DNA from 4 places in the Rahnella sp. NRRL B-41462 genome. Region 1 is predicted to be linked to each of the others. Evidence: predicted binding sites of a transcription regulator. Region 1 holds the regulator's gene; each other region holds the start of a gene.
The links. The regulator Fur, encoded in region 1, represses iron uptake genes when iron is present. The targets are predictions, from matches to a motif close to ATAATAATGAGAACNACTATCAA.

Region 1 (8,239 bases):
TAAAGTGATCATTGAAAACTTTACCGGTGATGATGTGCAGATGGTGAAGATGCCGAATCATCCGGGCAAACCGGAAATGGGCACCCGCGAAGTGCCGTTTACCCGTGAGATTTACATCGATCAGGCTGATTTCCGCGAAGAAGCCAACAAGCAGTACAAACGTCTGGTGTTGGGCAAAGAAGTGCGCCTGCGTAATGCGTATGTGATCAAAGCAGAACGTATCGAGAAAGACGAGGAAGGGAATATCACCACTATCTTCTGTTCTTACGATATCGACACGCTGAGCAAAGATCCTGCCGATGGCCGCAAGGTGAAAGGCGTGATCCACTGGGTGTCCGCGTCTGAAGGTAAACCGGCTGAGTTCCGCCTGTATGACCGTCTGTTCAGCGTCGCAAACCCGGGCCAGGCGGAAGACTTCCTGACCACCATCAACCCGGATTCCCTGGTGATTTCCCACGGTTTCGTGGAGCCATCACTGGTGGCTGCACAGGCTGAAATCAGCCTGCAGTTTGAGCGTGAAGGTTACTTCTGTGCCGACAATCGCTACTCAAGTGCTGAACATCTGGTGTTTAACCGTACCGTTGGCCTGCGTGATACCTGGGAAAGCAAACCCGTCGCGTAAGCCCTCAGTATGAGGTAATAAAAACGCAGTTCAGGCTGCGTTTTTTTTCGCCTGTTATTCTTGTCAGAGATGCCTTTTGTTTTTCGTCGCGAATTAATGTATTTCCTATGCTTACTTTTAAAACGTTGTGCCACAGCCGTTCATATTGCTGAAACGTTTAAACTGTAAGATGATTTTGTTTAATCGTATGTTTTAATTATATATTATTATAGTCCATTGCTTTAATCCTTTCCTGCATACCTCTGTAATGCTTTTTCATCTTTATGTGCACTTTGTCATATTTCGATAATTAATGATTAATTACTCATTGATAATTCGCGTCGCGAAAAATACTCTTGATGTTGATTTAACCGGTTACGCCTCTGGCGACCGCTTTTTATACCCGTTTGGGTTTTGCTCGTTTTTTTAGTCAACATGAGGAATCTCTATGCACAAGCGCCGTAACAGGGGCAGGGGATCGGCTTACCTGAAACCTGCCATGTATTCTCTCGCCGGCACCTTACTGGGTGGCGGAATGATGTTTTCACAAGAGACCAAAGCAGCCGGTTTTATTGATGATTCCACACTGACCGGCGGTGTGTACTACTGGCAGCGTGAACGTGACCGCAAGGACATGGATCCGGCGAGTGACCACTACAAAGACTATACAACCAACCTTTCGCATTCTACCGCTAACCTGAACCTCGATTTTTCTTCCGGCTATGCCTGGGACATGTTTGGTATTGATATCGCAGCCTTTACGGCGATTGAAATGGCTGAGAGCAGCGAGAGCGGCCATCCCAACGAAATCGCCTTTTCTAACAGCAACCGCGCCTACGACGAAGATTACTCCGGGGATAAAAGTGGGGTCAGTCTTTATAAGGCAGCCGGTAAATTCAAATATGGCGGATTCTGGGGGCACGCAGGGTATATTCAGCCTACCGGACAGACGCTGATCGCACCGCACTGGAGCTTTATGCCGGGTACGTATCGCGGTGCGGAAGCCGGTTATAAACACGATTTCGGTGACCCGGGTGAACTGAGTTTCTCCTATATGTGGGCTGATGAATATAAATCGCCGTGGCATCTGGAAATGGATGATTTCCGCCAGAATGACAAGAAAACCGGCGTTTCTTATATTCATTCGCTCGGTGCGAAATATGATTTTAAAAATGACTTCGTACTGGAAGGCGCATTTGGCCAGGCTGAAAGTTATGTCGATCAGTACTTTGCTAAGGCCTCGTACAAAATGGATCTGCTGGGCAATCCGCTGACCACCAGCTATCAGTTCTATGGTGCAGAAGACCGCATCAGTGACAAGAATGATCCGAACAGTCTGTATGACGGTCTGGCATGGTTGCAGGCACTGACCTTTGGCTATACCACCGGGCAGTTTAACTGGCGTCTGGAAGGGACGATGGTGAAAGCGGAAGGGAATCAGGGCTACTTCCTGCAGCGCATGACCCCGACTTATTCTTCCTCAAACGGCCGTCTTGATGTGTGGTGGGACAACCGCTCGGACTTCAACGCCAACGGTGAAAAAGCAGTATATGCCGGCGTGCTTTATGATCTGGCGAAATGGGACCTGCCGGGGTTCGCGGTCGGTGGTTCGTACGTCTATGCGTGGGATGCCAAACCGAGCACCAACGCCGCTTATGACCAGAGCCAGCGTCTGAAAGAAAGCGCATGGAGCCTGGATGCGCTGTACACCATTCAGGAAGGGCGCGCCAAAGGGACGTTGTTCAAACTGCATTACACCCAGTACGACAACCATTCGGACATACCGAGCTGGGGCGGCGGTTACGGCAACATTTTCCAGGATGAAAAAGACGTGAAATTCATCGTTATCGCTCCATTTACTATTTTCTGAGGTCGCTATGTCGATGAATAAATTACTGATGATCATGGTTTCGGCTGTTTTGCTGGCCGGTTGTGCACCCACCGCCGATCAGGCACAAATATCCCAAACGCGGGAAGATTACCGTGCCTGTATCAATACGTCAGAAGGCAATCCGGACAAACTGGCATCCTGCGAGGTGTTACTGAATAAACTGAAACAGGAAAAAGCCCACCAGCAATTTGCGGAACAAGAAACGGTACGTGTGTTGGATTACCAGCGATGTCTGACGGCGCGTAAAACTGGCGACGGTCAGGCATATGCTGCTGATTGCGGGAAAATCTGGCAGGAAATAAAAACGAACAATTCACCTAAGTCGTGAATCTCAGCAGCGAAACATACCCCGGCTTGCCGGGGTTTTTTATGCCTGCTATCCGGGCTCAATCTGCGTCGATATCAGACATAAAAAAACCGCTTTTCAGCGGTTAATTTAGTCAAAGCCTGTGCAGATTACTGCGCAGGTTTATCGTTGTGCAAAGAGTCATCTTCGCGGCAATCGCCTGCTTCACAGTGACCGTACAAATACAGGCTGTGGTTGGTGAGCTTGATACCGTGTTTCTTAGCAATCTCACGCTGACGACCTTCAATATATTCGTCACGGAATTCGATCACACGACCGCAATCCAGACAGATCAGGTGGTCATGGTGATGTTGCTGGGTCAGTTCGAATACGGACTTGCCGCCTTCGAAGTTATGACGGGTGACAATACCGGCGTCGTCAAACTGGTTCAGAACGCGGTAAACCGTCGCCAGGCCAATTTCTTCACCCATATCAATCAGTTGCTTGTAAAGATCTTCCGCACTAACGTGATGACCTTCCGGCGCTTGCAGCACTTCCAGGATTTTGAGGCGCGGAAGCGTGACTTTTAAGCCGGCTTTCTTCAGTGCGGTGTTGTTGTCAGTCATGCGGATTCAGTCCTGTTACTATGTGCTAATCAAGTTGAGGCATGCAGCCTGTGGCATCGGCGGCACAAAATTATTCGTTTAGTCTCTTCGTTTAACGCAATGTGCCAATTCTCGTCAACGACAGCCTGTTAATAAAGATCACAAATTGCCGGTCACATTTGGAATGCAACGACTTGATCAATAGAAAAAACAGAGGAACTCAGTGTACCTTGATACGACCGAAAGTTACAATTTTGTAGCAGTTAAATTGTTAATTTCAGTAATAGTTTGGCCCTTCAATTGTAGAATAAATCCTCAGGGCCAACAGGGTTTTTAGCCAATAATTTCAGAAAGGCTAAGTTCTTCTGTGATCTGTTTCACCCAGGCATCAACACGTTCGCTGGTCAGTTCGGGCTGACGATCTTCGTCAATTGCCAGTCCTATGAAGTGCTTATCATCCGCCAGGCCTTTAGATGCTTCAAAGTGGTAACCTTCGGTAGGCCAATGTCCGACAATCACTGCGCCGCGTGGCTCAATGATATCGCGCACGGTGCCCAGCGCATCGCAGAAATATTCGGCGTAGTCTTCCTGGTCACCGCAACCAAACAGTGCCACCAGCTTACCTTCGAAATCTATCTCTTCCAGCGTTGGGAAAAAGTCGTCCCAGTCACACTGCGCTTCACCGTAATACCAGGTTGGAATGCCGATAAGCAAAATATCGAATTTTTCCAGATCCTCTTTGCTGCTCTTCGCAATGTCATGCACCTCTGCAACATCTTTACCCAATTGCTTCTGGATCATTTTTGCGATGTTTTCGGTGTTACCTGTATCGGATCCAAAGAAGATACCTACAACGGCCATAAGATTACCTAACCTCTTGTTCTCAATGAAGTGCTCTGCAACGCAGGCAATAATAATGCAGATGATAGCAAACTCGTGCGGCGGAGAATATGCTTCTGCTCGCCTTCTTAACTGGGAAATAAGTTTATCGGGCAATATTTTTATGTGTTATCGCCTTTGTGTGCTTTCACCTGCGGCGAATTAACCTCAGGCTTAATAAGGTCAAAAGCAAGTTTGAGAAATAAGTCGTCACAATACTAAATTTCGAGAACATTCCGCCGATAGATGATTCGGGAGCAATCTCAACATAATAAAGAAATCGATGCCCGGAGAGGTGTTCAAACATGTCCTGGGGCACTTGCCTGCTGGTTACCTGTCTTGATTCTCCGCATCCCCGTCAATCCTCAGGCCAGAAACAGACATGTTTCGAGAGAGGCATATCGTGCAGTTTTTAAAAAATATCACCATCAGGGCCGCTTTATTAACCATTCTTGGCATCTTTTGCGTCATGTGGGCAGGTGTTTCCCTTTACACCGTCACCTCACTGGACACACTGACCCAAAATACCAAAAATAGTACCGAGCTGGTCAACAATATGGCGCTGATCAATAAAGGAAATGATCAGTATTTTCGTACCGTGACGCGCCTGAGCCGCGCCGTGGCACAGCTTCAGGCCGATCCGTCAAAAGGTCCGGAAATTTTTGATACCGCCAAACAATCACTCAGCGGGCTGACGCAGGCACTGGCCAGTTTTAAAGCGGCACCGCATCCGGGGCTGGAAGATTCCTCCGTGCAGGAATTAATCACCAGTTGGGAAAATCTGATCACGCAGGGCGTCACGCCATTGTTCGACGCAGCCCGCAGCAAAAATACGGAGTCCTATAACCAGCTAGCCAATTCCACCGTACCTGCACTGAGCCGCAGCTTTGGCTCATCGATGGAGAAAGTCAGCGGTCAGATCGCTGTCGATTTTGATGCGGCACAACGGCAATCCACCCATCTGACGTCATTTAGCAAAGTGATTCTGCTGACGGCATTTGGTATCGGGCTGGTGATTTTATTGCTGACTGACCGTTATCTGGTGATGGCGCTGGTGAAGCCGCTGGATAAAATCCGCGGTCACTTCGCGGTGATCGCCAGCGGCGATCTGACGTTTTATCTGGAAGAATTCGGTAAAAACTGCGCCGGTAAGCTGATTCCGTTGCTGAACGAGATGCAGTTGAGCCTGGTCAATACCGTTCAGACCATCCGCAACTGCACCAATCACATCTATCAGGGCGCGTCAGAAATTTCAGCCGGGAACAACGATTTGTCTTCCCGTACGGAAGAACAGGCGTCGGCGCTGGAAGAAACCGCTGCCAGCATGGAAGAACTGACGGCTACCGTTAAACACAATGCCGATAACGCGCATCACGCCAGCCAGCTGGTGATGGAGGCTTCCACCACCGCGCAGAAGGGCGGCAACATCGTGGCAGACGTGGTCAGCACCATGAAAGATATCTCCGGCAGCTCGAAGAAAATTGCTGAAATCACTTCTGTGATTAACAGCATCGCTTTCCAGACCAACATTCTGGCGCTGAATGCTGCCGTCGAAGCGGCACGTGCGGGCGAGCAGGGGCGCGGTTTTGCAGTGGTTGCCAGCGAAGTGCGCAATCTTGCACAACGCAGTGCGCAGGCGGCGAAAGAAATCGAGCAGCTCATCAGCGAATCGGTTTCCCGCGTCGACAGCGGTTCGAAATTGGTTGAAAACGCCGGTCAGACGATGAATGAAGTGGTGCGCTCAATTACGCATGTCACTGACATCATGGCGGAAATCGCCTCTGCATCCGATGAGCAAAGCAAAGGAATCAGTCAGGTGGCGGTTGCCGTCACAGAAATGGACAGCGTCACACAGCAGAACGCCGCGCTGGTAGAACAGGCGTCGCAGGCTGCAGTATCACTGGAAGAGCAGGCTTCATTGCTGAACAATGCCGTTGCTACGTTCAAACTTAAAGATAGCGTGACGAGCGTCGGTTCACGTCCGGGGAAGTCAATTTCCGCACCGTTATTGCGTCCGGATACCAGCATGCTTTCGGCGAAAAGTGCTGAAAACTGGGAAACGTTCTGAGCAGGAAGACGTGAATTAATATGGAATAAGTAAGAAAAAACAAACGGGTAGCCTGAGAGGGTTACCCGCTTTTCAATCAGCCTTCATGACCGTTAAGATGCGACAGCAGCATCTCTTCAATCAATTCGCTACGACTGATATTGCGTTCTTCTGCCAGCTTATTGAGCATATCAACAGCATCGGCATTCATTTTCAGCTCCACACGACGCAGGCCGCTCGCTTTATCGCGGCGTAACTGGTTGCGCTTATTGATCCTGAGCTGTTCATCACGGGATAGCGGATTTGTTTTTGGACGCCCCGGACGACGGTCATCTGCGAACAGATCAATCGTCGTGCGATCCAGTTGTTCTTTTGCCATAGGTAGCGGTACAACCAGGGAAGTTTTTACATCGGAAAACCGCAAGCCGGTTCCTGACGAGCGTTTCACACATTTCGGGCTAAGAAACCCTGACCCAATTCACCTCCCGCGACTCACTGTGAGTAAACGGGGCGGCAAAATTATAGCGCGCAATCATACACTGGCGCACCAGGGGTTCACAACGCCTGATTACCCTGATTTCATGATAACTTCTTAAGTTGTGCAGACTTTTTGCACAATTTATCCCCAGGATGTTAAACCTCAGGCCGCATCGATGAAACGGTGCACCGCGCGCAGTACTGCATCGGGTTTTTCCGCGTGCACCCAATGACCGGCTCCCGCCACCACATGCGCTTTGGCCTGCGGAAATTGTCGGGCAATCGCGTCGCGATATTCATCCTGCACATACGGCGATAGCCCGCCACGGATAAACAGCGCCGGATGATCCCACGGAGGCACGTCTTCCCAGCCGGTAATAGTTTTGTATTCACTGAGCAGCACCGGCACGTTAAAGCGCCATTCTCCCTGCTGGAATGATTTGAGCAGGAACTGGATCACGCCGTCTTCCTTTATATACGTGCGCATGCATTCGGTAGCGGAGGTACGGTCGCGGAGTCCTGCCTCGGTCACGGCATTAATCGCCGCAAAAATCTCATCATGGCGACGCACGTGATAATCCACCGGCGCGACATCAATGGCGATCAACTTTTCGATACGGTCGGGGATCAGTGCCGTCAACGCCATCGCCGCTTTCCCACCCATTGAATGGCCGATCACAATGACTTTTTGGAAACCAACAGCATCCAGCGTTTCCACTAAATCCTGCGCCATGGCGGCGTAAGACATTTCATCAGAACGTCCTGACTGGCCGTGATTACGCAAATCCACCTGTAACACGTTATGCTGTTGTCTCAGGTCCCGGGCCAGAATGCCCAGATTATCAAGGGTGCCGAACAATCCGTGGATGAGCAAAACCGGCAGTGCAGTGCTGTCAGCGACTTCAGATTCTTGCAGGCGATAATGTAATTTCATAGAGAAGTTCATACAGATAAACAATCTCATTAGGTTATCATGACTTGCGGATAATTTTTTAAAACAGAAAGTTTCTGCCAGATGCCTGAGCGGGATTTGACTACCAGGAGCAGAACGGGCCGGAGCCTGCATGCAGCAAAATCGGGAAGTTGTCTGGATTTTACTTCGCGGCGCAATTCCTCTGTTTGTTACTGCGTAGAAATTTGTATAATCCTTTCGAATGAATTAAGTAGAAAAACAGTACTGGATAAAGATGAAAACTATTGAGGTTGACGAAGAACTCTACCGCTACATTGCCAGCCACACGCAAGCAATCGGTGAAAGTGCGTCTGATATTTTACGCCGTATGTTGAAGTTTACTGCCGGTCAGACCGCTCCTGCCGTACCAGTGACCACTTCTGTTATCGCCGGAACTGTCGCGCAGGAAAAACCTGCCGCCGCCGCCGCACCGACGTCGCGTGATAAAGTCCGCGCCGTTCGTGAACTGTTGCTGTCCGACGAATACGCAGAACAGACTAA
Region 2 (8,239 bases), on a different contig from region 1:
TTCGCCCAGGTCGCCGCGTAGACGTGCATGATGATCACCAGAATCAGGCCAATACCGGCCAGTGAATGCACCAGCAGCGCCAGACGGATCAGCGGGATCGGGAAGTAACCAGCAAACCACGGACGCCAGATCATGACGCCGCTCACCATCAGCAGCACAAGGCAACTGATCGCCGCCCAGAACACGCATTTCTGGCCGAAGTTATAGCGGCCTGTGTCGCCGACTTCATGATTGGTCAGCACTTTGCCGATATTTTTCGCCCATACAATGTCATCTTTTTCCGGCAGGTTGTGCTTCCAGTAGCGGAAGAACATACCGAGGAAAGAGACGAACATCACCACGCCGAAAAACGGGTGCAGGATACGCGCCAGTTGCGGGGTGCCGTAAACGTTCATCAGCCAGTTAAACGACGGGAAAAAGAAGCCGATGCCGCTGAGCGCGAGCGTCACAAAACAAAACGCCACGATCCAGTGATTGAGACGTTCCACCAGGTTATAGCGCTGGATTAACTTCTCTTTTTTCATGGTCGTTTCTCCTCATCGTCATGTTTATCTTCCCCTTCCGTATGCTCTTCCTCTTTCACGTAATTCGGCCCCACGCCCAGGAAGTGGAATGCCGCCGCGGCGAAGGTCACTGCAAAGCCGACGGCGGCCAGCGGTTTCCAGACACCTTTCCACAAGGTAACCGCCGCGCTGATGGCCGGATCTTTTGGCAGGCCGTGATACAGCTCAGGATTGTCGGCGTGATGCAGCACGTACATCACGTGCGTGCCGCCAACGCCCTGCGGATCGTATAAACCGGCATGTTCAAACCCGCGGCCTTTCAGCTCGCTGACGCGTTCTGCAGCCAAATCCTGCATCGCGGTTTTAGTGCCAAAATGAATCGCACCTGTCGGGCAGGTTTTCACACAGGCCGGTTCCTGGCCGACGCTCACACGGTCAACGCACAGCGTGCATTTGTAGGCACGGTTATCCTGTTTGTTGATGCGCGGAATGTTGAACGGGCAACCGGCGATGCAGTAACCGCAGCCGATGCAATGTTCTGACTGAAAATCGACGATGCCGTTGGCGTACTGCAAAATCGCGCCTTCCGCCGGACAGGCTTTCAGGCAGCCCGGATCGGCGCAGTGCATGCAGCCATCTTTGCGGATCAGCCATTCCAGCTTGCCGTTTTGTTCCACTTCGGAGAAACGCATCACCGTCCAGGATTTCGCACTGAGATCCATCGGGTTATCGTAAACGCCGGTATTAAACCCGACGTCATCGCGCAGGTCGTTCCATTCGGAACAGGCGACCTGACAGCCTTTACAGCCGATGCAGGTGGTGACATCGATGAGTTTCGCCACTTCCTGCTGATGATCACGGGCACGCGGCGCTGGCGTGAACCCGTTGGTTGCGGACTTACGAAGTATGTCCTGTGATTGCATTGCCATAATTCGCCTCCGTTAGACCTTTTCCACGTTAACCAGGAACGCCTTAAACTCCGGCGTTTGCGAGTTAGCGTCACCGACTGACGGCGTCAGCGTGTTGGCTAAATAACCTTTACGCGTCGCGCCTTCAAAGCCCCAGTGGCAAGGGATGCCAATGGTATCAACGTGCTTACCGTCGATGGTCAGTGGCCGGATGCGTTTGGTCACCACGGCTTTCGCCACGATGAATCCGCGCTTCGAAGACACTTTCACTTCATCGCCCTGCGCAATGCCCTTCGAGGCGGCCAGACCTTCGCCGATCTCGATAAACTGTTCTGGCTGCGCAATGGCGTTCAGCAACGCGTGTTTGGTCCAGTGGCGGAACAATTCGGTGATCGAATAGGTGGTCGCCACATACGGGAAGTCTTTGGCGGTGCCCATATTCGGCAAATCGCTGGCAAAAATGCGTGCGACCGGATTGGAAATCACCGCCGGATGCAACGGGTTAGTGCCAATCGGCGATTCGATCGGCTCGTAATGCTCAGGGAACGGGCCGTCGGCCATTTTGTCAGTGGCAAACAAACGGCCGACGCCTTCCTGTTGCATGATGAACGGCCCGACGCCGGAGCCCGGCGCGGCGGTGCTGTAATCCGGGACATCAAAACCAATCCACTTCGCGCCATCCCAGCGGATGATTTCGCGTTTCGGATCCCACGGCTGGCCCTGCGGATCAGCGGACGCACGGTTATACAGAATGCGGCGGTTGAGCGGCCAGCACCACGCCCAGCCGGACGTACAGCCCAGACCGGAAGGATCGGCGTTATCGCGGCGCGCCATCTGGTTACCGGCTTCCGTCCAGCTTCCCGTGTAAATCCAGCAGAAACTGGCGGTGCTGCCGTCATTTTTCAGATGGGCAAACGTCGAAAGTTGCTGGCCTTTTTTCGCCAGCAGATTGCCCTGGTCATCATGAATATCAGCCAGCGCTTTGCCGTTGGCTTCGCGGGCGATTTCTTCCGGCAGCGGGTCGAGCGGATCCTGATAATCCCACGCCATATTCATTACCGGCAGCGGATTGGCACCGCCCTCTTTCTGGTACAGCTCACGCAGTTTCATAAACAGACGGGCGATAATTTTGCCGTCGTGCAGCGCTTCACCCGGTGGCTCAGAGGCCTGGAAGTGCCATTGCAGCCAGCGACCGGAGTTCACAATCGAACCGTTTTCCTCTGCAAAACAGGAAGACGGCAGACGGAACACCTCGGTCTGAATATCGGCGGTCTGCACGTCGTTCATTGCACCGTGGTTTTGCCAGAAGTTTGAGGACTCAGTCACCAGCGGGTCGATCACCACCATATATTTGAGTTTCGAGAGTGCACGCGAGGATTTGTTTTTGTCCGGGAAGGCCGCCAGCGGGTTGAAGCCCTGCACGATATACCCGTTCAGCTTGCCTTCGGTCATCAGCTCGGCCTGTTGCAGCACGTCGTAGCTTTTGTCCCATTTCGGCAGCCAGTCAAAGCCCCAGTCATTTTCCGCCGTGGCGTGATCGCCCCAGAAGCTTTTCATCATACTGACGAAAAAGTTCGGTGTGTTTTTCCAGAAATTGACCTGTCCATCCACCAGCGGTGCGGGCGTAATCTGATGCAGATAATCAGTGAAATTAGTCTGTTTTTCCGACGGCAAAGGCATGTAACCCGGCAGATTCAGCGACAGCAAACCGAGGTCGGTATAGCCCTGAATATTGGAGTGACCACGCAGGGCATTCACGCCGCCGCCCGGCATACCAATGTTGCCAAGCAGCAACTGGATCATCGCCGCACAGCGGATGGTTTGTGCGCCGCCGGTATGGTGCGTCCAGCCCAGCGCATACAAAATGGTCGAGGTTTTATCGCGCGCGCAGGTTTCCGCCAGAATGGAGCTGATCAGCAGGAAATCTTCTTTCGAGGTACCGCACAGACGTTCCACCAGTTCCGGCGTGTAACGGGAAACATGCTCTTTCAGCAAGTTCCAGACACAGCGCGGGTCCTGCAACGTTTTATCCTGTTTCGCGAAGCCTTTTTCATCCAGCTGATAGTGCCAGCTTTCTTTGTTATAGGATTTTTTCGCCGCGTTAAAACCGCTGAAAAGACCGTCGTTGAATTCATAATCTTCACGTACCAGCAGGCTGGCATTGGTGTATTCCAGGACGTATTCGGTCTGAATTTTATTGTGGGTGATCAGATAGTTGATCATGCCGAGCAGGAAGGCCGTGTCAGAACCAGCGCGAATCGGCGCGTAGATATCGGCCACCGCAGCACTGCGGTTAAAGCGCGGATCGACGACGATGACTTTGGCGTTATTTTTGGTTTTGGCCTCAATCACCCATTTGAATCCGACCGGATGCGCTTCTGCCGCATTTCCGCCCATAATTAAAATCACATTGGCGTTTTTGATGTCGACCCAGTTGTTCGTCATCGCACCGCGACCAAAGGTTGGCGCTAATGCCGCCACGGTCGGGCCATGACACAGACGGGCCTGACAGTCGATCGCCACCATACCCAGCGCGCGGGTGAATTTCTGATCCAGCAGACCGGTTTCATTACTGGCCGCAGAAGAACACAGCATGCCGGTGGTCAGCCAGCGGTTGACCGTCACGTTGTTTTCATTTTTCTCGACGAAGTTGGCGTCGCGGTCATCTTTCATCAGGCGGGCGATACGGGAAATCGCCTCGTCCCACGTGATGCGCTGCCATTTATCGGAACCGGGAGCGCGGTATTCCGGATATCTGAGACGGCCTTCGCTGTGGATGTAATCCAGCACGCCTGCGCCTTTCGGGCACAACGAGCCACGACTGACCGGATGATCGGCGTCACCCTCTACGTGGAAGATATTTTCAGTGACGTTTTTCGCGCCATCGCCCTGGCTGTAAATCAGTATTCCGCAACCTACGGAACAGTAAGTGCAGTTGTTGCGGGTTTCACGGGAGCGAAGCAGTTTGTATTGGCGGGTTTCCGCCAGCGCCATGGTAGGAGTAAATCCTAATAATGCCGCCGTGGTGCCGGCCATACCACCCGCACATATTTTGAATAATTGTCTTCTGCTGACTTGCATGAAAGACTCCTTCCCATCATCTGTTAACACATTGCTTTTCAAATTGGCGCTTTCCGCAGCTGATGCGGAAGCGTTAAAATTAAAGCCAAGTACCCATAGTTTTTGTACGGCTTATGTAGCCGGAATGTTTATAAGGTTATTGCTAATGGATGTCCATCAAGTAAACGAACTGGGCGAAAAAGATGACAAAAAAGTGACTCAGATCATCGGAGCCAGCCAAAAAACGGTGATGCAGCGCGCACATCTCAATGAGCCGGAAGATGACTGGATTGCTCAGGAAGTGCCCGTTGCGCTGGTTTATAACGGCATTTCGCATGTGGTCATGATGGCTTCACCGAAAGATCTGCAGGCCTTTGCGCTGGGCTTTTCGCTGTCAGAAGGGATTATTGAATCGGTCAGTGATATTTACGGGATGGAGGTGACACCAAACTGTAACGGGATTGAGGTTAACATCGAATTATCGAGCCGCCGTTTCGCCGGGCTGAAAGAACGCCGACGTGCCATGGCAGGCCGCACCGGGTGCGGCGTCTGCGGCATCGAACAGTTAGGCGATTTATTCCGCCCGCTCGCGCCGCTGCCGTTCAGCCAAACCTTTGATCTGGCGAATCTGGACAACGCGCTGCACCAGCTGAAATCCGTGCAGGAAATCGGCCAGCTCACCGGCTGTACCCACGCCGCCGCGTGGATCACGCCGGAAGGTGAATTACTGGGTGGCTGCGAAGATGTGGGCCGTCATGTAGCTCTCGATAAAATGCTCGGTATGCGTGCCAGACAAAACGACTGGATATCCGGCGCCGCGCTGGTATCAAGCCGCGCCAGCTATGAAATGGTGCAGAAAGCCGCGATGTGCGGCATCGAAATCCTGTTTGCCGTCTCCGCCGCCACCACGCTCGCAGTCGACGTTGCCGAACAATGCAATCTGACGCTGGTCGGTTTCAGTAAACCGGGACGGGCAACGGTGTATACACATCCGCAGCGGTTACGTTAACTCTCTCTAAGCACCGCGTGCCTTTAGACAATTTAGGATTGTTTGCGGTTATCTGGTTCTAAGCCCCGTATAACAGGCGCTTACGAGTACCCGCACAAAGCATGGAGCATAGATAATCATTTTCAATATCATTTAATTAACTATAATGATCCGACTGATTACGCGGTGCTCACAATGACGGTGCCGCCCTACACTATGGAGACGATGAACATGAGTTATTCACTGCCATCACTGCCTTACGCATACGACGCACTCGAACCGCATTTCGACAAAGAAACGATGGAAATCCATCACACTAAACATCACCAGGCTTACGTGAACAACGCTAACGCTGCGCTGGAAAGCTTGCCGGAACTGGCTGCACTGCCGGTTGAAGAACTGATCACCAAACTGGATCAGGTTCCTGCAGACAAGAAAGTTGCACTGCGTAACAACGCAGGCGGCCACGCTAACCACAGCCTGTTCTGGAAAGGCCTGAAAACCGGCACCACCCTGCAGGGCGAACTGAAATCTGCGATCGAACGCGATTTCGGCAGCGTTGACGCTTTCAAAGAAACTTTTGAGAAAGCAGCGACCACTCGTTTCGGTTCAGGCTGGGCATGGCTGGTGCTGAAAGACGGCAAACTGGCGGTTGTTTCTACTGCTAACCAGGACAGCCCGCTGATGGGCGAAGCCATTTCCGGCGCTTCCGGTTACCCGCTGCTGGGCCTGGACGTGTGGGAACACGCTTACTACCTGAAATATCAGAACAAACGCCCTGATTACATCAAAGCCTTCTGGGCTGTTGTAAACTGGGACGAAGCAGCAAAACGTCTGGCTGAAGCGAAGTAATTTCGCCCTGCCGCCCTTCGCGGGCATGATGATGTTTTCGCCAATGGCGGGTCAGTGACCCGCCTTTTTTATGTCCTGAATTTGTATGCATGATCACTGTTTTACAGCGAATTATTCTTCCGTTTCCCACCATTATTAGACCCCGCTCGCATTAATCAAAAATACGCCACAGATCCTATAAAGTTTATTAAACAACCTACCGATAGATTGTTCACAAAGGCGTCACAAAAACGCATGTCTATTTAAAAGGGATGTTTGACGGAGAATGATTATGAGTAACGGATCGGGTCTTTCGCAGTGGATGAACAATCTCAAGGTCGGCACCAAACTGGGTCTGGGTTTCGGGCTTGTGCTTTTGATCGCGGCCGTCATTACCACTGCGGGAATGATTAAATTTAACGACATCAGTCAGCGTGCGGAAAAAGTCGATTTCAGTAATCAGATGAACGCATTACTCAATGATGCCCGCCTCAGCCGTACGCTTTATCAGCTCAATTACAATCCGGCATATCTCAAACAAAATCAGGACAACATTGACGCGCTGTCGCAACTGATTGAGCAGTCGAAAGACAAGCTGAAATGGGATGCCGCTGGGCAGGCAGAACTGGAGCAGGTGCCGGTAAAAATTCATGAATATCAGCAGGCACAAGCCGCATTTAAAGAAGCCGTCGACCGCAAAGATGCGGTACGCGCCAGCTGGAATCTTTCCGAAACCGAAGCCGTTGTGAAACGTTTACAAGATCAGCTGCGTGTGGAAGATGCCGATCCTTCCATTCGTCTTTCACTGGCCGAAGTCATTCAAAAACTGATCAACGTGCGTTATGACGTGCGCGGCCTGTTGCTCAACATCAACAAGGAATCGGAAGCCAGGCTGTTAAAGTCAATTGATGATACGCAGGCCAATGCTAAAAAGCTGAACGCATTACTGTTGCCGGATCAGCAGGCCACACTCGCCCCGCTGATGAGTGCGCTGGCGACCTATAAAGATCACGTTATGGCCTACATGCCGGCTTACGAAGATGAACAAAAGAACTCGCAGCTGCTGACAGTAAAAGCCGCTGAGATGAACACACTGGTCGCAAAAATATTCAAAAATGAACTGGATAACACGCATAAAGACATCAGTAATGCACAGATGATCATGATGGTGATTACGCTGATCGTAATGCTGGTGGGGATTATCATTGCATGGCGAATCACCCGCCAGATTGCCCAGCCGCTGCGCGATACGCTGAAAACGGCGGAGGCGATTGCGCGGGGCGATCTGACTGTCGCGCATCCAACCACACGTCGCGATGAGCTGGGTATGCTGATGAACGCGGTGTCCGCGATGAGCCAGAATCTCAGTACGATGATTTATGAAATCCGCTCCGGCGTTTCACAGGTTTCTCACGCGGCGGCTGAAATCGCCGCCGGGAATACCGATCTTTCCTCACGCACCGAACAGCAGGCCGCCGCGGTTGAAGAAACCGCCGCCAGCATGGAAGAACTGAGCGCGACGGTGAAACAGAACGCCGATAACGCCCATCACGCCAGCAAACTGGCCAGCGAGGCTTCGGGCACCGCAACGCTCGGCGGCAAACAAGTCGGCGAAGTGGTCGACACCATGCAGCAGATTTCCGGCAGCTCAAAACGTATCGCCGAAATTACGTCCGTCATCAACAGCATCGCGTTCCAGACCAATATCCTGGCGCTGAACGCTGCGGTTGAAGCCGCGCGTGCCGGTGAACAGGGCCGCGGATTCTCAGTCGTCGCCTCGGAAGTCCGCATACTGGCACAGCGCAGTGCGCAGGCAGCGAAAGAGATCGAAGGGCTGATTGCCGAGTCGGTTGAACGTGTTAACACCGGCGCGAAGCTGGTGGAAAATACCGGACGTACCATGCAGGACATCGTGAAATCCGTCTCGCATGTGCGCGATATCATGGGTG
Region 3 (8,239 bases), on a different contig from region 1:
AAGGCGCCGGAGCGCCTTTCTCGTCGTTCTGTATTTGCTTACTTACGCCAGTACCAGACCCGCGATAGAAGCAGACAACACGCTGACCAGCGTTGAGCCGTACAGCAGTTTCAGGCCGAAGCGTGAAACCACGTTGCCCTGATGTTCGTTCAGGCCTTTGATAGCGCCGGCAACGATACCGATGGAAGAGAAGTTTGCGAAAGACACCAGGAACACGGACAAGATGCCCACGCCGCGTGGTGAAAGTTCGGTTGCTACTTTCTGCAGATCCAACATCGCAACGAATTCATTGGAAACCAGTTTGGTTGCCATGATGCTGCCTACCTGCAAGGCTTCGTGACTTGGCACGCCCATCATCCACGCGAATGGATAGAAGACATAACCCAGCACGCCCTGGAAGGTGATACCGAATACCACGTCGAACAACGCATTCAGGCATGAAATCAGTGCGATGAAACCAATCAACATGGCTGCAACGATGATAGCCACTTTGAAGCCTGCCAGGATGTATTCACCCAGCATTTCAAAGAAGCTCTGACCCTGGTGCGTATTACCGATTTGCAGGTCTTCTTCTGAATCAACCTTATAAGGGTTGATCAACGACAGTACGATGAAGGTACTGAACATGTTGAGCACCAGCGCAGCAACAACAAAGCGCGGTTCCAGCATGGTCATGTACGCACCCACAATCGACATAGAAACCGTCGACATTGCTGTGGCAGCCATGGTGTACATACGTTTTTCAGACATTTTGCTCAGAATATCTTTATACGCGATAAAGTTTTCTGACTGACCCAAAATCAGGGAGCTGATGGCGTTGAAAGATTCCAGTTTTCCCATGCCATTAATTTTCGACAGAACCGTACCGATAATACGGATGACGAAAGGCAGTACACGAATGTGTTGTAAAATACCGATCAACGCAGAAATAAACACGATCGGACACAAGACTTTCAAGAAGAAGAACGCTAATCCTTTATCGCTCATGCCTCCAAATACGAAGCCGGTCCCTTCCGCAGCGAATCCTAATAATTTCTCAAACAAGTCTGAGAAGCCTTTCACAAAACCTAAACCAACAGAAGAATTCAGGAAGAAGTAGGCTAACAAGACTTCGATGACCAACAGCTGAACGATGAAGCGTAAACGGATATTTTTCCGGTCACGGCTCACCAGTAAAGCGAGTGCAGCGACAACGGCCAACGCTAATACAAAGTGCAATATTCGGGACATGGGTGCTCCAAATTAGAGGCAGGCTATATTTCGACGGTCATTTTATGTAACGCGTACATTTAAAACGTGAAGTCGATTGCAAATATAGAAATTACAGACACGAATTGCAACAAATCGCGGCCCATCACACAAAAAATCAAGATGTTAATAAAACTAAGCACAATTAGCATTCCTGTGCTAGTTTTATCATGTGCCGTAATGCGTTCTGAATCTGGCCCGTTAATGTCTGTTTTAGGAAAGTGCGCTGCGTCTGGCTTTCTGAAGCCGGGTGAGCGAATCACCCCCTCAGTTATTACCTTCTCGCTTACTGCTGCTGCCTATCAGAGTAATCACTCAGATCATTCCAAATGCACTTGATAATCATTATCAATTAGATATCATTGATGTAAGCGTAATAATTGTAAGGGTTAACTAACTATGCTGAACAGCCGGGCCGAATCTGCAGGCCGCGCGTCCAGAAAGATGAAGCTTTCACTGATGGGACCGGCCTTTATCGCCGCCATTGGTTATATCGATCCGGGCAACTTTGCGACGAATATTCAGGCCGGTGCTTCTTATGGCTATCAGTTGCTGTGGGTGGTGGTATGGGCCAACGTCATGGCGATGTTGATCCAGTTGTTGTCTGCCAAACTCGGTATCGCGACCGGCAAAAACCTGGCCGAACATATCCGCGATCGTTTCCCGCGTCCGGCCGTCTGGGCTTACTGGGTGCAGGCGGAGATTATCGCAATGGCCACCGATCTGGCCGAATTTATTGGCGCCGCCATTGGCTTCAAATTGCTTCTCGGGGTTTCCCTGTTACAGGGCGCAGTACTTACCGGGATTGCCACCTTTATTATCCTTGGGCTGCAAAAACGCGGGCAAAAGCCGCTGGAACTGGTGATCGCCGGTTTACTGTTGTTTGTTGCTGCGGCTTATATTGTTGAATTGTTCTTCTCGCAGCCAAGCATGCTGGCGCTGGGCAAAGGCATGTTAATCCCCGCACTGCCAACCGCCGATTCGGTGTATCTGGCCGCGGGTGTGCTCGGCGCGACCATTATGCCGCATGTCATTTATCTGCACTCTTCGCTGACTCAGCGGGGCGGCAAGGCGTCCAAAGCGCAGCGTTATTCAGCCACCAAGCTGGATGTCGGTATTGCCATGACTATCGCCGGTTTTGTGAATCTGGCGATGATGGCGACGGCTGCGGCGGCATTCCATTTCAGCGGACACAGCGGGATCAGTGAGCTGGATGAAGCCTATCTGACGCTGCAACCGTTGCTCGGCCACGCTGCCGCGACCACCTTCGGTCTGAGTCTGGTGGCAGCCGGTTTATCTTCTACAGTTGTCGGCACGCTGGCCGGACAGGTAGTGATGCAGGGGTTCGTGAAATTCTACATTCCGCTGTGGGTTCGCCGTACGGTGACCATGATGCCGTCTTTTATTGTGATCCTGATGGGATTAGATGCCACACGTATTTTGGTGATGAGCCAGGTATTGCTGAGCTTCGGGATTGCGCTGGCATTGCTGCCGTTGCTGGCTTTTACCGGTAACCGCAGCCTGATGGGCGAGATGGTGAATACTAAAACCGTGCAGTGGGCGGGGCGGGTCATCGTGCTGATCGTCGTCAGCCTTAACCTTTATCTGCTGACAGGTATGTTGAAATAACGCCTTCGCCAGCAACAGGTAATAAAAAACGGGACAGTTTGCGCTGTCCCGTTTTTGTTTTATTCCGTTGATTAATGGCGGTGATCGCCATGCCCGCCCCTGCGATCATCATGGCCGTGACCCCGATCCGGCCCGCGGCGGTGATCATAATGCGGACGTCCGTGGTCGCTGTGATGATAACGCGGTGGCGGCATCGGACGACGTGGAGGATGGCGTTCGTTCCACCAGCCATGATCGCGCCAGCGATAACCATCCCAGTAATAGCCACGCGGGCTGCGTGCACCATAGTGGTGACCACGGTAACCATTCCACCAGCCTGGGTTACGCCAGTCATAGCCGTCCCAGTAATAACCCCGCCTGTCGCGATCACCGATATTGATAGAAAGGCCCGGCGTATTCAGGCTGAAGCTGCTGGCCTGCACGGTGGGTACCGCCGCAGGGAGCAGGGTAAAGAACAATGTGGCAAAAAGTACCGGCTTTAACATGAGTGGCCCCAGATTCCTTATAATTTATGCTGACAGTTATAAGGGGAAGAGGGCACCGGTACTATTGCTTACAATCCTGTTTTGAATGATTTACGCGCCTTAACGGTTTACTTACGAATCCTCCATAAAGGCGCGTTTTTTATACCGCAGGGTAATCGCTTACACTAAAATCCCTTCGATCGCCGCCAGTTCTTCTGTGCTGAAATGACGGTGAGAGACCATGCCCACGGCATCGTCGATCTGGCTGGTTTTACTGGCACCAATCAGGACGGACGTCACGCGGTCGCCGCGCAGAACCCACGCCAGCGCCATCTGCGACAGCTTCTGACCGCGTGCCTGCGCAATATCATTCAGCTTACGCACTTTTGCCAGCTTCTCTTCCGTCAGCTGATCTGCTGTCAGGAACTTACTGCCGCTGGCTGCGCGGGAATCTTCAAGAATGCCCGCCAGATAACGGTCAGTCAGCACGCCGCCTGCCAGTGGCGAGAAGGCGATAGACCCGACGCCGTTATCCGCCAGCGTATCCAGCAGATCAGCCTCAACCCAGCGCTCGAACATGGAATATTTCGGCTGATGGATCAGGCACGGTGTGCCAAGATCTTTCAGGATTTCAAACGCTTTTTTGGCGCGTTCTGCCGGATAGTTCGACAAACCGACGTACAGGGCTTTGCCCTGACGCACGATCAAATCCAGCGCGGCCATGGTTTCTTCCAGCGGTGTATCAGGGTCAGGACGGTGATGATAGAAAATATCCACGTACTCCAGCCCCATGCGTTTCAGGCTCTGATTCAGGCTGGCGACCAGATATTTTTTCGAGCCCCAGTCTCCGTACGGGCCGTCCCACATGGTGTAACCGGCTTTGGAGGAAATAATCAGCTCATCGCGATAAGGCAATAAATCTTCCTGCAGGATGCGGCCGAAATGCTGTTCTGCCGAACCCGGAGGCGGGCCGTAGTTATTGGCCAGATCGAAATGGGTGATCCCATGGTCGAAAGCATGGCGGATCAGTTTCCGGCCATTCTCAAAATGGGCGTTATCGCCGAAGTTATGCCACAAACCCAGGGAAACGGCGGGCAGTTTCAGACCGCTCTGGCCACAGCGACGGTATTCCATATTCTCGTAACGGGTTGGACTGGCTTGATACACCATGTGAGTCCTTATAATAAATTCAGAAGTGAACAGAAGGTTATAAATGTCATAAAAAACCAATTTTAGTGTATGCGCTTTCACAAGCATTTCCAGCTAATCAGATCACATACGGAACAATCCTTGTGCGCAGGATCGTTGATTACCGTGACTATTCTTCCTGCCTATTACCTTTACTGCTGAATCCGCTTCCCTGCATTCACACAGTGCAGGGGTGTAACTCTGCGTTGCCATGCCTTATTTCGAATAATAAATGTGCTGTTCCCCGGTTTGGAGTAATACTCATATTAGTGGGATTAACTGGTTACTTTATTTTTCTCAGAGGATCGTCATGGTTAATGAATACACAGTAGGTGACTATCTCTTAGATCGTTTATCACTCAGCGGGATCTCCGAGTTGTTTGGCGTGCCGGGTGACTACAATCTGAAATTCCTCGACAGTGTGATTAATCATCAGCAAATCACCTGGGTCGGCTGTACCAATGAATTAAATGCCGCCTATGGCGCAGATGGTTACGCCCGTACCAAAGGTATTGCGGCGTTGCTGACGACGTTTGGTGTCGGCGAACTGAGCGCACTGAATGGCATTGCCGGTAGTTATGCGGAATATGTGCCCGTCGTGCATATCGTGGGTGCGCCAGCACTGACGTCTCAGCGTAAAGGTGAGCTGCTGCATCACACGCTGGGAGATGGCGAATTCTGTCATTTCATGCGGATGTCAGCTCCGGTCAGCGTGGCGCAGGCGTCCCTCACACCGGAAAATGCCCTGGCTGAAATCGACCGTGTGATTGAAGAAGTGATGTACAGCTCGCGGCCGGGTTACCTGTTATTGCCCAGCGATGTGGCCGCGTTGCCGGTCAGTACCCGTGCGCATGCGTTACCTGCGCGTCAGCCGCCTTTCTCGGCTTCTTCTCTGGAAGCTTTTACTGCCGCCGCTGAAACGCAGTTGCGGGGTGCAAACCGTGTTTCGTTGCTGGCGGATTTTCTGGCAGACCGCTTCAAGGTTAAAAAGGCGCTGGAACAGTGGATGGAAGAAGTGCCGCTGGCGCATTCAACGTTGCTGATGGGTAAAGGTTTATTCAACGAGCAGCAGGCGCATTTTGCTGGCACTTATTCGGGGGCCGCCAGCGCACCGTCAACGAAAGAAGCGATTGAAGGGGCTGATGTGGTGATCACGGTCGGGGTGAAATTTACTGACACCATCACCGCCGGTTTTACCCAGCAGCTTCCGTCCGGAAAATGCATCGACCTTCAGCCCTTTTTTGCCCGCGTGGGCGATAAGATCTTCCATCAGCTGCCGCTCGAAAAAACGGTCAGCGTGATGCACCGCCTGACCGCTGAACTGGCTTCCGGCCGGACGCCTTATCCTGTTAAACACAACGCATTGCCGTTGTCGCACGATAACAGCCTCGGACAATATGCCTTCTGGCAACAGATTCAGGATTTCCTGCAACCGGGAGATGTGCTGGTCGCTGAGCAGGGCACCGCCTGTTTTGGTGCGGCGGCGCTGAATTTGCCGCAGGATTGCCAGTTCGTCGTCCAGCCGTTATGGGGCTCAATCGGTTTCACGCTGCCCGCCGCATTTGGTGTACAGATTGCCGTACCGGATCGCCGTGTCGTGCTGCTGATTGGCGATGGCTCCGCACAGCTCACCTTGCAGGGATTAGGTGCCGCCATCCGTTATGGCCTGCCGCCGATTATTTTTGTGATTAACAATGACGGTTATACCGTCGAACGGGCGATACACGGCGAAACCCAGCGCTACAACGACATCGCGCAGTGGAACTGGACACAGTTCCCGGCGGCCTTCGGCGGTAAAGAAGTCTTCAGTGCGCGGGTGGATTCGCCGCAGGCGCTGAAAGAAGCGATAGCAAAGGCCACCGCACGGCGGCAGATGGCCTGGATAGAAGTCATTTTGCCAAAAATGGATATTCCTGAACTGCTCAACTCAGTGACTAAATCGCTGGCGCAGCGTAACTCAGGGCAATAAATCAGTTTCCGGTGATGGCGGGACAGTCAGCTGGTCGATGAACCACCAACCCGCCGGACCGGGCTGATTGTTTTTACTCCAGACCGCATCCACCGATATCTGCTTCGGCCAGCCGCGCATCGGCAGGCTGACCAGTTTGTCATGTCCGAACTGTTTCACCAGCCAGTGCGGCAGTGTCGCCCAGCCAAATCCCTGTTCCGCCATTTCCAGCAACATCAGATAACTGGGCGCTGACCAGATCTGACCCCGCGCCCGAGGCATTTCACGACGGCTGTAAGGCTGCAGGCAAAGCTGGCGGAAGGTGTGCAACTGCTCCGGTTGCAGATCGGTGATTTTTGCCAGCGGATGTTCACGGCTGCAAAATACCGACATATCCGTTTGTTCCGGTAAACGCGCCACACCAATGTCCGGCGGATAACTCGCCTGTACTTCCACCATGCCGACATGGGCACGGCCAGACTGCAACAGGTCGATCACATCCTGATCTTCGGCGATCTGACATTCAAATTCGATATCCGGATACCGGCGTTCAAACCGGCGCAGCAGCGCCTCGTGGTGAGTCGGCTGGTAAGTGTCAGACAGCACAAACGTCAGGCGGGTTTCCACCTGCGTCGATAAACGCACCGCCAGTTCATCGAGGCGTTCGCTGGCCGCCAGAATCGCCTGAACGTGGCTGAGCACGCGTTGTCCGGCTGGTGTCAGCACCGGCTGGCGACTCTGGCGGTCAAACAGTGTTACGCCCAGATCCACTTCCAGATTGGCGATCGCCGTACTGACACTCGACTGACTCTTGCGCAGTTTACGCGCCGCTGCTGAAAACGATCCGGTATCGGCCGCTTCGACAAAAGCCATCAGGGCTTCCGGTGAATAGCGCATCAGGTACTCCTTCTGATTCTGATCTATCTATTTTATCGATACTTTCTATCTTTTAACTATCTTATTTAGTGATGATAATGACTGCCTGTGACAGCCGTCACGTAACAATGATCAGGAATCAGGCAGGTTTTTATGTCTAAGCAAACACGGAATATCTCTCAGAAAACGTTCGGCGAACGCATTTTCCACGCGGTGGGTTTTGAAACAATCGCGGTACTGATTTCGGCACCGGCAGCAGCCTGGGCGCTGAACAAACCGGTCTGGGAAATGGGCGCGCTGGCGATCATGCTGTCGACGACAGCGATGGTCTGGAACATCGTTTATAACAGCCTGTTCGACAAATTCTGGCCGGTTTCCCGCGTGGTGCGGACATTTAAAATCCGCGTGGCGCACGCGCTGGGGTTCGAAGGTGGATTTATTATGATTGGTCTGCCGGTTGCCGCACTGTGGCTGGGGATCGGGCTGCTGGACGCCTTTATGCTGGAAGTCGGGTTCTTCCTGTTCTTCCTGCCGTATACCGTGGCCTACAACTGGGTTTACGACACGTTGCGCCAGCGCTGGATGGACCGCCGTCTGGCCGCAGAGGATTGCCCGGCCAAACATTAATCCGCATCGCTGAATGCACAAAAAAGCCCGCCGACATTTTCTTTGTCCGCGGGCTTTTTGTCGGTTATGGTTTTGCCATCCGCATAAACACAGGGTGTGCAAATGAAAACGTTAGGGTTGATTGGTGGCATGAGCTGGGAATCTACCGTGCCGTATTACCGCATGATTAACGAGCATGTGAAGCAGCAACTGGGGGGATTGCATTCTGCCAAACTGTTTCTCTACAGCGTCGATTTTTATGAAATCGAAAAGCTGCAAA
Region 4 (8,239 bases), on a different contig from region 1:
GCCGTACCAATGTATTAAACGGTACCGCGCATCTGGCCCTCTTCTGCGCCTACATGATGCTAATTATGCTTTAAATCTTCATCCTTCGGGTTGCCGCCCTGATACAACCCAAATGATTTTGATTGAATGAAGAATGACAAAAGAAAGGCCGCTCAACTGAGCGGCCTTTTTCATGGGAGGGATGGGAGAATTAAGAGTAGGCGTGGAGAGTGCGTTTACACAGCTCTGAACGCACGCAGTCCTCTTTGCCAAATTCAATGATGCCAATCATCTCGTCTTCTTCGAAGCGAGACATTGCATCGCTGAGCCCCGATACTACGCCGCGTGGTAAATCGCACTGGGTAATATCACCGTTAACAATCACCGTCACATTTTCACCGAGACGGGTCAGGAACATTTTCATCTGGCTGGCCGTGACATTCTGCGCTTCGTCCAGAATAACCACCGCATTTTCGAAAGTACGCCCGCGCATATAAGCGAATGGCGCAATTTCAACCTTCCCTATTTCCGGTCGCAAACAATATTGCAGGAATGATGAACCCAGACGACGTAATAGAATGTCGTAGACCGGACGGAAATAAGGCGCGAACTTCTCAGAAATATCACCGGGCAGGAAACCGAGATCTTCATCGGCTTGCAATACCGGGCGCGTCACAATAATCCTGTCGATTTCTTTGTGAATTAATGCCTCTGCCGCTTTCGCAGCGCTGATAAATGTTTTGCCGCAACCGGCTTCACCGGTGGCAAAAATTAACTGCTTATTCTCTATGGCTGATAAGTAATGACCTTGAGCTTCAGTACGCGCTTCGATGACGGACGTATCGCGGGAGTCGCGAGCCATGCCGATCGATTCCAAACCGCCCATCTGTACTAATGACGTCACAGATTCTTCCTCGCGCTGGCGGTGACTACGTGAATCACTACGAATAACACGTTTTGCTTCACGACGAGCTTTGATCACTGCTTTCTGTCTTCCCATAGTGGCACCTTACAGTTTGATTCACTTAACGCTAAGGCATAATGCCCGCACGGTTATGTTTCACTAACAAATGAGGTTTTGGTCTCCTTTTAGACCAAGTGGAGCCAATGAATAACGTGAAGAGGAAAAGAAACCAAAGGGATTAACGGAAAGTCTTTTGGTTGTTTTCTGTTCACGAGGAGGCATTGTCAAAAGTGTCAATAATGACAAACCGCTGACCCATACAATGAAAATTCCAGAATAAAAGCCAGTGATATTCACATCATTTTGGTAAACATTTACGGGGTCAGTTAAAGAACAGGGTTGAGGTTGAGTGGATGATATTTTTTGCAGCAAGCGGCAGGAAAAAGCTGAAAGTAAAGGTTGAAATATTAGAGAGTCGGAAGCCTGGCCCTCGTTTGCATTTAAGCGACAACAACGAGTGAATGAGAGAAGTGTGTTATTTTCGATCAACAGCCCAAACATGGACTTTACCATTCGCGCTCCCCGCAGTGTTATTAACGGCACCTGCCGTACACCTCGTGAAAACTACCGCTTATAAATGTCAGTATAATGACAGCTGAAACATTTGCGTTACCAAAATGTAAAAAAGTTTGTGGCTGACGTCAATAGGATCATGAGGATCTTTTTCAGATCCTCTTTAATCGTGCTGAATTTCTCTCAGCCCAGCAGATTATTTTTCTTTTCATTGATGAAGTAACTGTTAATGCCTTCCGCCAGCGCATGCGCCATTTTCTCCTGAAACACCGGCTCACCCAGTAATTTTTCTTCCTGTTTATTGGTGATGAAGGATGTCTCCACCAGCGCGGAAGGAATTCGCGGGGATTTCAGTACCGCAAATCCCGCCTGTTCAGGATGCGGACTGTGCATGTGATGCACTTTACTAATAGTTGCCGCCAGATGATGGCCAAAATTCAGGCTGCGATGAATGGTTTCGTGCTGGTCGAGATCAAACAGCGTTTCTTTAAGGTATTGATCGTCCGTTTTAAAATCGTTGTCATACAACACATCTGCGCTGTTTTCGCTTTGCGACAAATAGCGCGCCATCGCACTGCCCGCCCCGTGTTCAGACAGCGCGAAAACCGACGCACCGGAGACCTGATCGTTGGTAAAACCGTCGGCATGAATTGAGATAAACAGATCTGCCTCATGCTGATGCGCCAGGCTGACGCGGTGATACAGCGGAATAAATACGTCATCCTGGCGCGTCAGCACCGCCTGAATACCGTGCTGTTGATCAAGCAAGGTTTGCAGTCGTTTGGCGATGTGCAGCACCACGTGTTTTTCATAGGTGCCTTCGTTGCCGATCGCGCCCGGATCCTTTCCGCCATGCCCCGGATCAATCATCACCAGCAGCGGTTTCTCTGCCCGAGGTGCAGCGGTGGTGACGGGCAAAATCTCGGCGTCAGGGCTTTCTCCGGCTATCGTCACGTTCAGCACACCGTTTTCCGTGCTGCGCGTAATCTTCGGTTTACCGTTTACCTGCAACACAATGCGCGCCACTTGCGGGCTGAAGTGAGCAATCCTCCCCTCTTTTATCCACGAAAATTTCTGCCTGACCACCGTCAGCGCATGCTCCAGTTCCGGTGGAAATGACGCCATCGGCATATCAATCACCACTCTTTCCGGCGCACTGAGCATAAACACCCGGCTGTATTTATCCGCTGCCGGTAACGCCAGGTAAATCTGACTGGCGTCTGATGTCATGGTAATGCGCACGGCTTTTTGGGCGGCATACAGGCGTGGTGCCGTCAGGGAAAGTCCGATGCCAAAGATCAGTAATTTTCTGCGGGCATGGTTGATGGTCATAACAGTCTCGGAGCAGGCATCGTAATAAATCAGTTTGACGATTTATCATCATGACATTGCTGAGATTTTTTGGGATGCAGCGGAGTATTAACAGGCGGTGAATTGCGTAACGAAGCGTAAAAAGGATTTCTGGATTGAGCTTCTCCCCCTTCGCAGGGGGAGGCATTAAATTACGCTTCGATTAACGATTGACCGAGATAGTGGCTTTCATCTTTATTCCCCGGCAGCGTGAAGAAAAAGCCGCCGCCATTCGGACGGATATACTCTTCAAGCGCTTCGCCGTTCAGGCGTTTCTGCACGGTCAGGAAACCTTTTTCCAGGTCATGCTGATAACAGACAAAAATCAGCCCCATTTCCAGTTGCCCGGAATGGGTCACGCCAAGCGAATAGCTGTAGCCACGGCGCAGCATCAGGTTTTCATCGGTGGCTTTGGTACGCGGATTCGCCAGACGGATATGTGAATCAAGGCGGATGATCTTACCTTCCGGGTCTTTTTCGTAATCCGGCACATCGTGCTCTTTTTCCATCCCCAAAGGTGCGCCGGTGGCTTTGTTACGCCCGAAAATAGACTGCTGCTCCTGCAACGGCGTACGGTCCCAGGATTCCACCTTGAACGGGATCAGACGTGTGGCCTGATAACTGCCGCCAAGCGTCCACGCCGGTTCGCCCTGACCGGCGGTGACCCAGACGGTTTTATCCATCAGTGGTGTGTCTTTCGAGTCAGGATTCGCCGTGCCGTCTTTAAAGCCCAGCAGGTTAATCGGCGTTTCTTTGCCCTGACTGCGCGCTGCGTGGGACGAAATAAAGCCGTCACGACGCCAGCGCACACTGAGTAAATCCGGTGTGTACTTGATGATGTCACGCAACGCATGCACCACCGTATCGTTGTTGTTGGCACAGATTTGCAGTGACAGGTCACCGTGACAGAGTGTGGCATCCAGTGAATCATTCGGGAAACGCGTCATGCGCTGCAATTTCAGCGGCTTATGCGGCGCTAATCCAAAGCGTTCATCGAACAGGGAATCCCCCACCGACAGCGTCATGGTCAGGTTATCCGGGTAGATTTCTGCCCCCATCACGCCGGAATCCATCGGCGGGAATTTCGGATCCATTGAAGGTGCGGTGCCACCCTTGGTCAGGAAGGCAAACCGTGAATCAAGGAGACGGAAAAGACGCTCCAGATCGGCTTTGTTGGTGGCCAGCACGTCAAAGGAAACCAGCATCATCGACGCCTGTTGTGGCGTTAAAATCCCTGCCTGATGCTCGCCGTAATAAGGTTGCCTGCCCCAGCGTTCGTCCGGGGAAACCGTGCCTGGCGTGTACTCTTTTTTTGCGCCGGGTGTTTTCTCAGCCTGCGCCGTGGCAGCGCCGCCCAGGGCAAATGCCCCGCCTAACAATCCCACACCTTTCAGCAAACTGCGGCGGGAAGAAGAAACGTCGTTCTGATTATCGTTTTTGTGACTCATTGCTATGCCTCGTTATAACGCTCCTCCCCCTGCGAAGGGGGAGGTTGGGAGGGGGTTTTAATGATAAAACAGGGGGTTATGCATACTTCGGCTGCTGGATTTTTCTTTAATACCCCACCCCACCCTCCCCTTCGCAGGGGAGGGTGCTAAGGAGTTTAATCTAAACCAAGCACACCGCGCAGTTTGGACAAGTCTTCTGCCAGCGTGGTGATCGGCCCTTTCATTGCGTTACGGTCTGCATCAGACAGTTTTTCATAATTCTCGTAACCGTCTTTGGTTTTGTATTTATCCAGCAGCGCATCGACGGTTTTGAAGTTAGCGTCGATTTTATCCAGCAACGGTTTATCGGCTTTGACCAGTAACGGACGCAGCAGATTGACGATTTTTTGTGCGCCATCAAGGTTGGCACGGAAATCCCACAGGTCAGTGCGGCTGTAACGGTCTTCTTCGCCGCTGATTTTACTGGCGGCCACTTCTTCAATCAGGCCCGCCGCGCCGCCGACCACTTTGCTAGGCGGGAAAGTCAGGTCTGCGATACGTTTTTGCAAATCAACGGTATCGGTATAAAGCTTGTCAGCAAAGGGTTCGGTGCCTTTGGTGGTTTTGTCCGCGAAGAGAATTTTCTCCAGACGGTGGAAACCGGTGAAGTTAGGATCTTCGGCTTTTTTCTCGAAATCATCTTCACGGGCGTCGATGCTGCCGTCCAGATCAGAGAACAGTTCGGCAATCGGTTCGATGCGCTCATAGTAAACACGGGTTGACGCGTAAAGGGATTGTGCTTTCGCCAGATCACCCTTCTTCACTGCGTCGGTAAAGGCTTTGGTATGCGCCACCAGTTCAGCGACCTGCTGCGTCACATAGACTTTGTATTCCGCAATCGGGCCAACCAGCGCCATGGCGTCAGGCTTACCGGAAGCGGCTGTCCCCTCGGCGGTGACAGTCAGTTTGCCTTTCGGATTGCTCAGCAAGCCACAGGTCATGTCGTATTCGCCCGGTTCAAGGTTAGCCGTCATTTTTTGCGTGAAACCCGGTGCCACGTTTTCACGTTCTTCCACCACCATCACGCCTTTCAAAATTTCCCATTCCAGGTTTTTCTGACTGTTGTTATGGATAACAAACTGGGTTTTACCGGCGGGCACGGTCAGCGCCATCGGTTCACATTGTTTGTCGTTAACAGCAATTTTGACCTGACGAACATCAGCAGCCAGCACGTTGGCGCTCAGCGCAAAAGCCGGCAGGGATAACAGTGCAATCTGTAAAGCTTTACGGCGAAAATGTGTCATGTACAACTCCGTGACAAAGGCAAGATGATGGAAAGGTTTAAGGATCAACGTCGTGTTTTTTGCCCGGCAGAGGCCGGCGCGGCCACAGGCGATTTACCTTGTGGCATAAAGAACAGGAACAGCGCAGGGATCAGATACAGGAAGTACACCGCGACTTCGCTGACCGTCGGGGCTTCCTGATAGCCAAACATCCCTTCCAGCAACGTGCCGAATAAAGAGTGCGTGGATAATGTGCCGCTCAGATCAAAAGCAATATCCTGCATACGGTTCCACAATCCGGCTTCATGGAAAGCGCGAATAGCCCCCGCAGCCAGCCCGGCGGCGACAAACAGAATGAACAGGCTGGTCCATTTGAAGAACTTCGCCAGATGCAGCTTCACCCCGCCGTAGTAAATCAGGAAACCCAGCACGATGGCCGCGCCAAGCCCGAGCACTGCGCCGATCGGCGCTTCGATGCCGACGTCCTGCTGGAAGGCCGCCAGCAGGAAAAACACCGATTCCAGACCTTCACGCGCTACCGCAAAAAACACCATCGCGACCAGTGCCCAGCCCTGACCGCGGCCGGAATTCAGCGCATGATCAATCGCCCCTTCCAGATGCACTTTGATAGAACGCGACACTTTGCGCATCCAGAACACCATATAAGTCAGGATGCACACCGCAACGACGGCGACGATACCTTCAAACAGCTCCTGCTGTTTTTGTGGAAACTCACCGGTCGTGGCATTGATGAAAAGACCGAGCGCCAGACAGAGTGCGGCAGCGATGAAAACGCCAATCCAGACCACACCGAGCCACTGCCCGCGTTGCGTCCGTTTGAGATAGCTGGCAATCAGGCTGACGATCAGTGCAGCTTCCAGCCCTTCGCGAAACATAATGAGAAACGGAACGAACATGACGAGCTCCCGAGCCCTGAATTCTGACGAACAACAGAATGTGTAAGGTCTCTGTAAAGAAAAGTAAAAAGAAACGATAGTGATTATCATTCTTGCCAAAAGAAATACAAGAGGTAACCGATCCTTTTTTTGAAGCGTGATCGGTAAATAGACAGGAAAAATCAGGTCAGGGGGTTTATCTGGCGGAAAATGCTGAAAACCGGGGGCTGAATGCCCCCGGTCTGAGTGTCATAAAAGTAAAAAACCGTTAAATAGTATTATATTCCGCTTCCGCAACAGTGAAGCGCTGTTCCACGGCGGCGGAAGGTTTACGCCCCGCCAGGCTGACAATCCAGATAGCCAGAGACGCGAAAATAAAGCCGGGAATGATTTCATACAGTTCGGCCCAGCCGTATTGTTTCCACAGGATCACTGTCACGGCACCGACGATCATGCCTGCCAGTGCACCGTTACGCGTCATACGTTTCCACATCACGGAAATCAGGATCACCGGTCCGAATGCTGCGCCAAAACCGGCCCATGCATAACTGACTAAACCGAGAACACGGTTTTCCGGATTGGCAGCCAGCGCAATCGCGACCAGCGCCACAACCAGCACCATCGCACGCCCTACCCACACCAGTTCGCGCTGGCTTGCGCCTTTGCGCAGGAAGGCTTTATACAAATCTTCGGTAATCGCGCTTGAACACACCAGCAACTGACAGCTCAGGGTACTCATCACCGCCGCCAGAATAGCGGACAGCAAAATACCGGCAATCCAGGGATTAAACAGAATTTTCGTCAGCTCGATGAACACGCGCTCACCGTTTTGCGTCACGTTGCCCGCTTCGCCCGGATTATTGCTGAAGTACGCAATCCCGAAGAATCCTACGGCAATGGTGCCCGCCAGACACAAAATCATCCATGTCATGCTGATACGGCGCGCGCTGCGGATAGTTCGGTGAGAATCGGCCGCCATGAAGCGCGCCAGAATATGCGGCTGACCAAAATAGCCCAGCCCCCAGCCCAGCAATGACAAAATCGCCACCAGATTCATGCCCTTGAACATATCGGTGTATTCAGGGTTTTTGGCATTGATTACCATCATCGAGGTATCAATACCGCCAACTGCGAGGATGACGATAACCGGTGTCAGGATCAGCGCGAAAATCATCAGGCTGGCCTGCACGGTATCAGTCCAGCTGACTGCCAGAAAACCGCCGATAAAGGTATAAATGATGGTCGCCGCCGCACCAGCCCAAAGTGCAGTCTGGTACGTCATGCCGAAGGTGCTTTCAAACAGACGCGCACCGGCCACGATGCCGGAGGCACAATAAATGGTGAAGAACACCAAAATCACAATCGCGGAGATAATGCGCAGCAGCTTGCTGGAATCTTCAAAACGATGGGTAAAGTAATCCGGCAGTGTCAGCGCATTATTGTTGGCTTCAGTGTGCACACGCAGCCGTCCTGCCACCAGTTTCCAGTTCAGGTACGCGCCGATGGTCAGGCCAATGGCGATCCAGCTTTCCGAAATCCCGGAAATAAAAATCGCCCCCGGTAATCCCATTAACAGCCAGCCGCTCATGTCAGAAGCACCGGCTGAAAGCGCCGTCACCACGCTGCCTAAACTGCGTCCGCCCAGAATATAATCATCAAAGTTTTTGGTTCGTAGATACGCGATGAGCCCAATAAAAATCATCCCGAAAATATAAACACAAAACGTCACCAGCATCGGTGTGTTCATTGTCATTCCATTCTCCACTTCTTATTTTTTGCGATGTTGTCCGGCAGCTGTCTGTCCTGAAGCACTCCACCAGAAGTGCC

Region 2: sodA (superoxide dismutase [Mn]) is a predicted target of Fur. The motif match lies at 5,590-5,612, and genes of this name have one in related genera.
Region 3: UC14_RS15975 (Nramp family divalent metal transporter) is a predicted target of Fur. The motif match lies at 1,578-1,600, and genes of this name have one in related genera.
Region 4: efeU (iron uptake transporter permease EfeU) is a predicted target of Fur. The motif match lies at 6,507-6,529, and genes of this name have one in related genera.

Annotation. Positions count from the first base shown of each region.
Region 1 covers NZ_JYDF01000081.1:46,440-54,678, reverse strand. The annotation lists gene glnS (glutamine--tRNA ligase) at 1-622, shown strand, start outside; gene UC14_RS18525 (OprD family outer membrane porin) at 1,101-2,471, shown strand; gene chiQ (ChiQ/YbfN family lipoprotein) at 2,485-2,820, shown strand; gene fur (ferric iron uptake transcriptional regulator) at 2,949-3,404, opposite strand; gene fldA (flavodoxin FldA) at 3,717-4,244, opposite strand; gene UC14_RS18505 (methyl-accepting chemotaxis protein) at 4,666-6,330, shown strand; gene ybfE (LexA regulated protein) at 6,407-6,688, opposite strand; gene ybfF (esterase) at 6,950-7,732, opposite strand; gene seqA (replication initiation negative regulator SeqA) at 7,974-8,239, shown strand, end outside.
Region 2 covers NZ_JYDF01000008.1:3,515-11,753, forward strand. The annotation lists gene fdoI (formate dehydrogenase cytochrome b556 subunit) at 1-524, opposite strand, end outside; gene fdxH (formate dehydrogenase subunit beta) at 521-1,432, opposite strand; gene fdnG (formate dehydrogenase-N subunit alpha) at 1,445-4,492, opposite strand; gene fdhD (formate dehydrogenase accessory sulfurtransferase FdhD) at 4,638-5,480, shown strand; gene sodA (superoxide dismutase [Mn]) at 5,691-6,311, shown strand; gene UC14_RS02585 (methyl-accepting chemotaxis protein) at 6,583-8,239, shown strand, end outside.
Region 3 covers NZ_JYDF01000062.1:113-8,351, forward strand. The annotation lists gene UC14_RS15970 (NupC/NupG family nucleoside CNT transporter) at 43-1,230, opposite strand; gene UC14_RS15975 (Nramp family divalent metal transporter) at 1,648-2,877, shown strand; gene UC14_RS15980 (DUF2502 domain-containing protein) at 2,949-3,362, opposite strand; gene mgrA (L-glyceraldehyde 3-phosphate reductase) at 3,522-4,511, opposite strand; gene UC14_RS15990 (alpha-keto acid decarboxylase family protein) at 4,840-6,498, shown strand; gene UC14_RS15995 (LysR family transcriptional regulator) at 6,487-7,374, opposite strand; gene UC14_RS16000 (multidrug/biocide efflux PACE transporter) at 7,507-7,980, shown strand; gene UC14_RS16005 (aspartate/glutamate racemase family protein) at 8,083-8,239, shown strand, end outside.
Region 4 covers NZ_JYDF01000138.1:4,332-12,570, forward strand. The annotation lists gene chaA (sodium-potassium/proton antiporter ChaA) at 1-74, shown strand, start outside; gene phoH (phosphate starvation-inducible protein PhoH) at 191-979, opposite strand; gene UC14_RS24380 (hypothetical protein) at 1,043-1,456, opposite strand; gene UC14_RS24385 (N-acetylmuramoyl-L-alanine amidase) at 1,640-2,788, opposite strand; gene efeB (iron uptake transporter deferrochelatase/peroxidase subunit) at 2,959-4,254, opposite strand; gene efeO (iron uptake system protein EfeO) at 4,410-5,537, opposite strand; gene efeU (iron uptake transporter permease EfeU) at 5,582-6,433, opposite strand; gene putP (sodium/proline symporter PutP) at 6,681-8,165, opposite strand.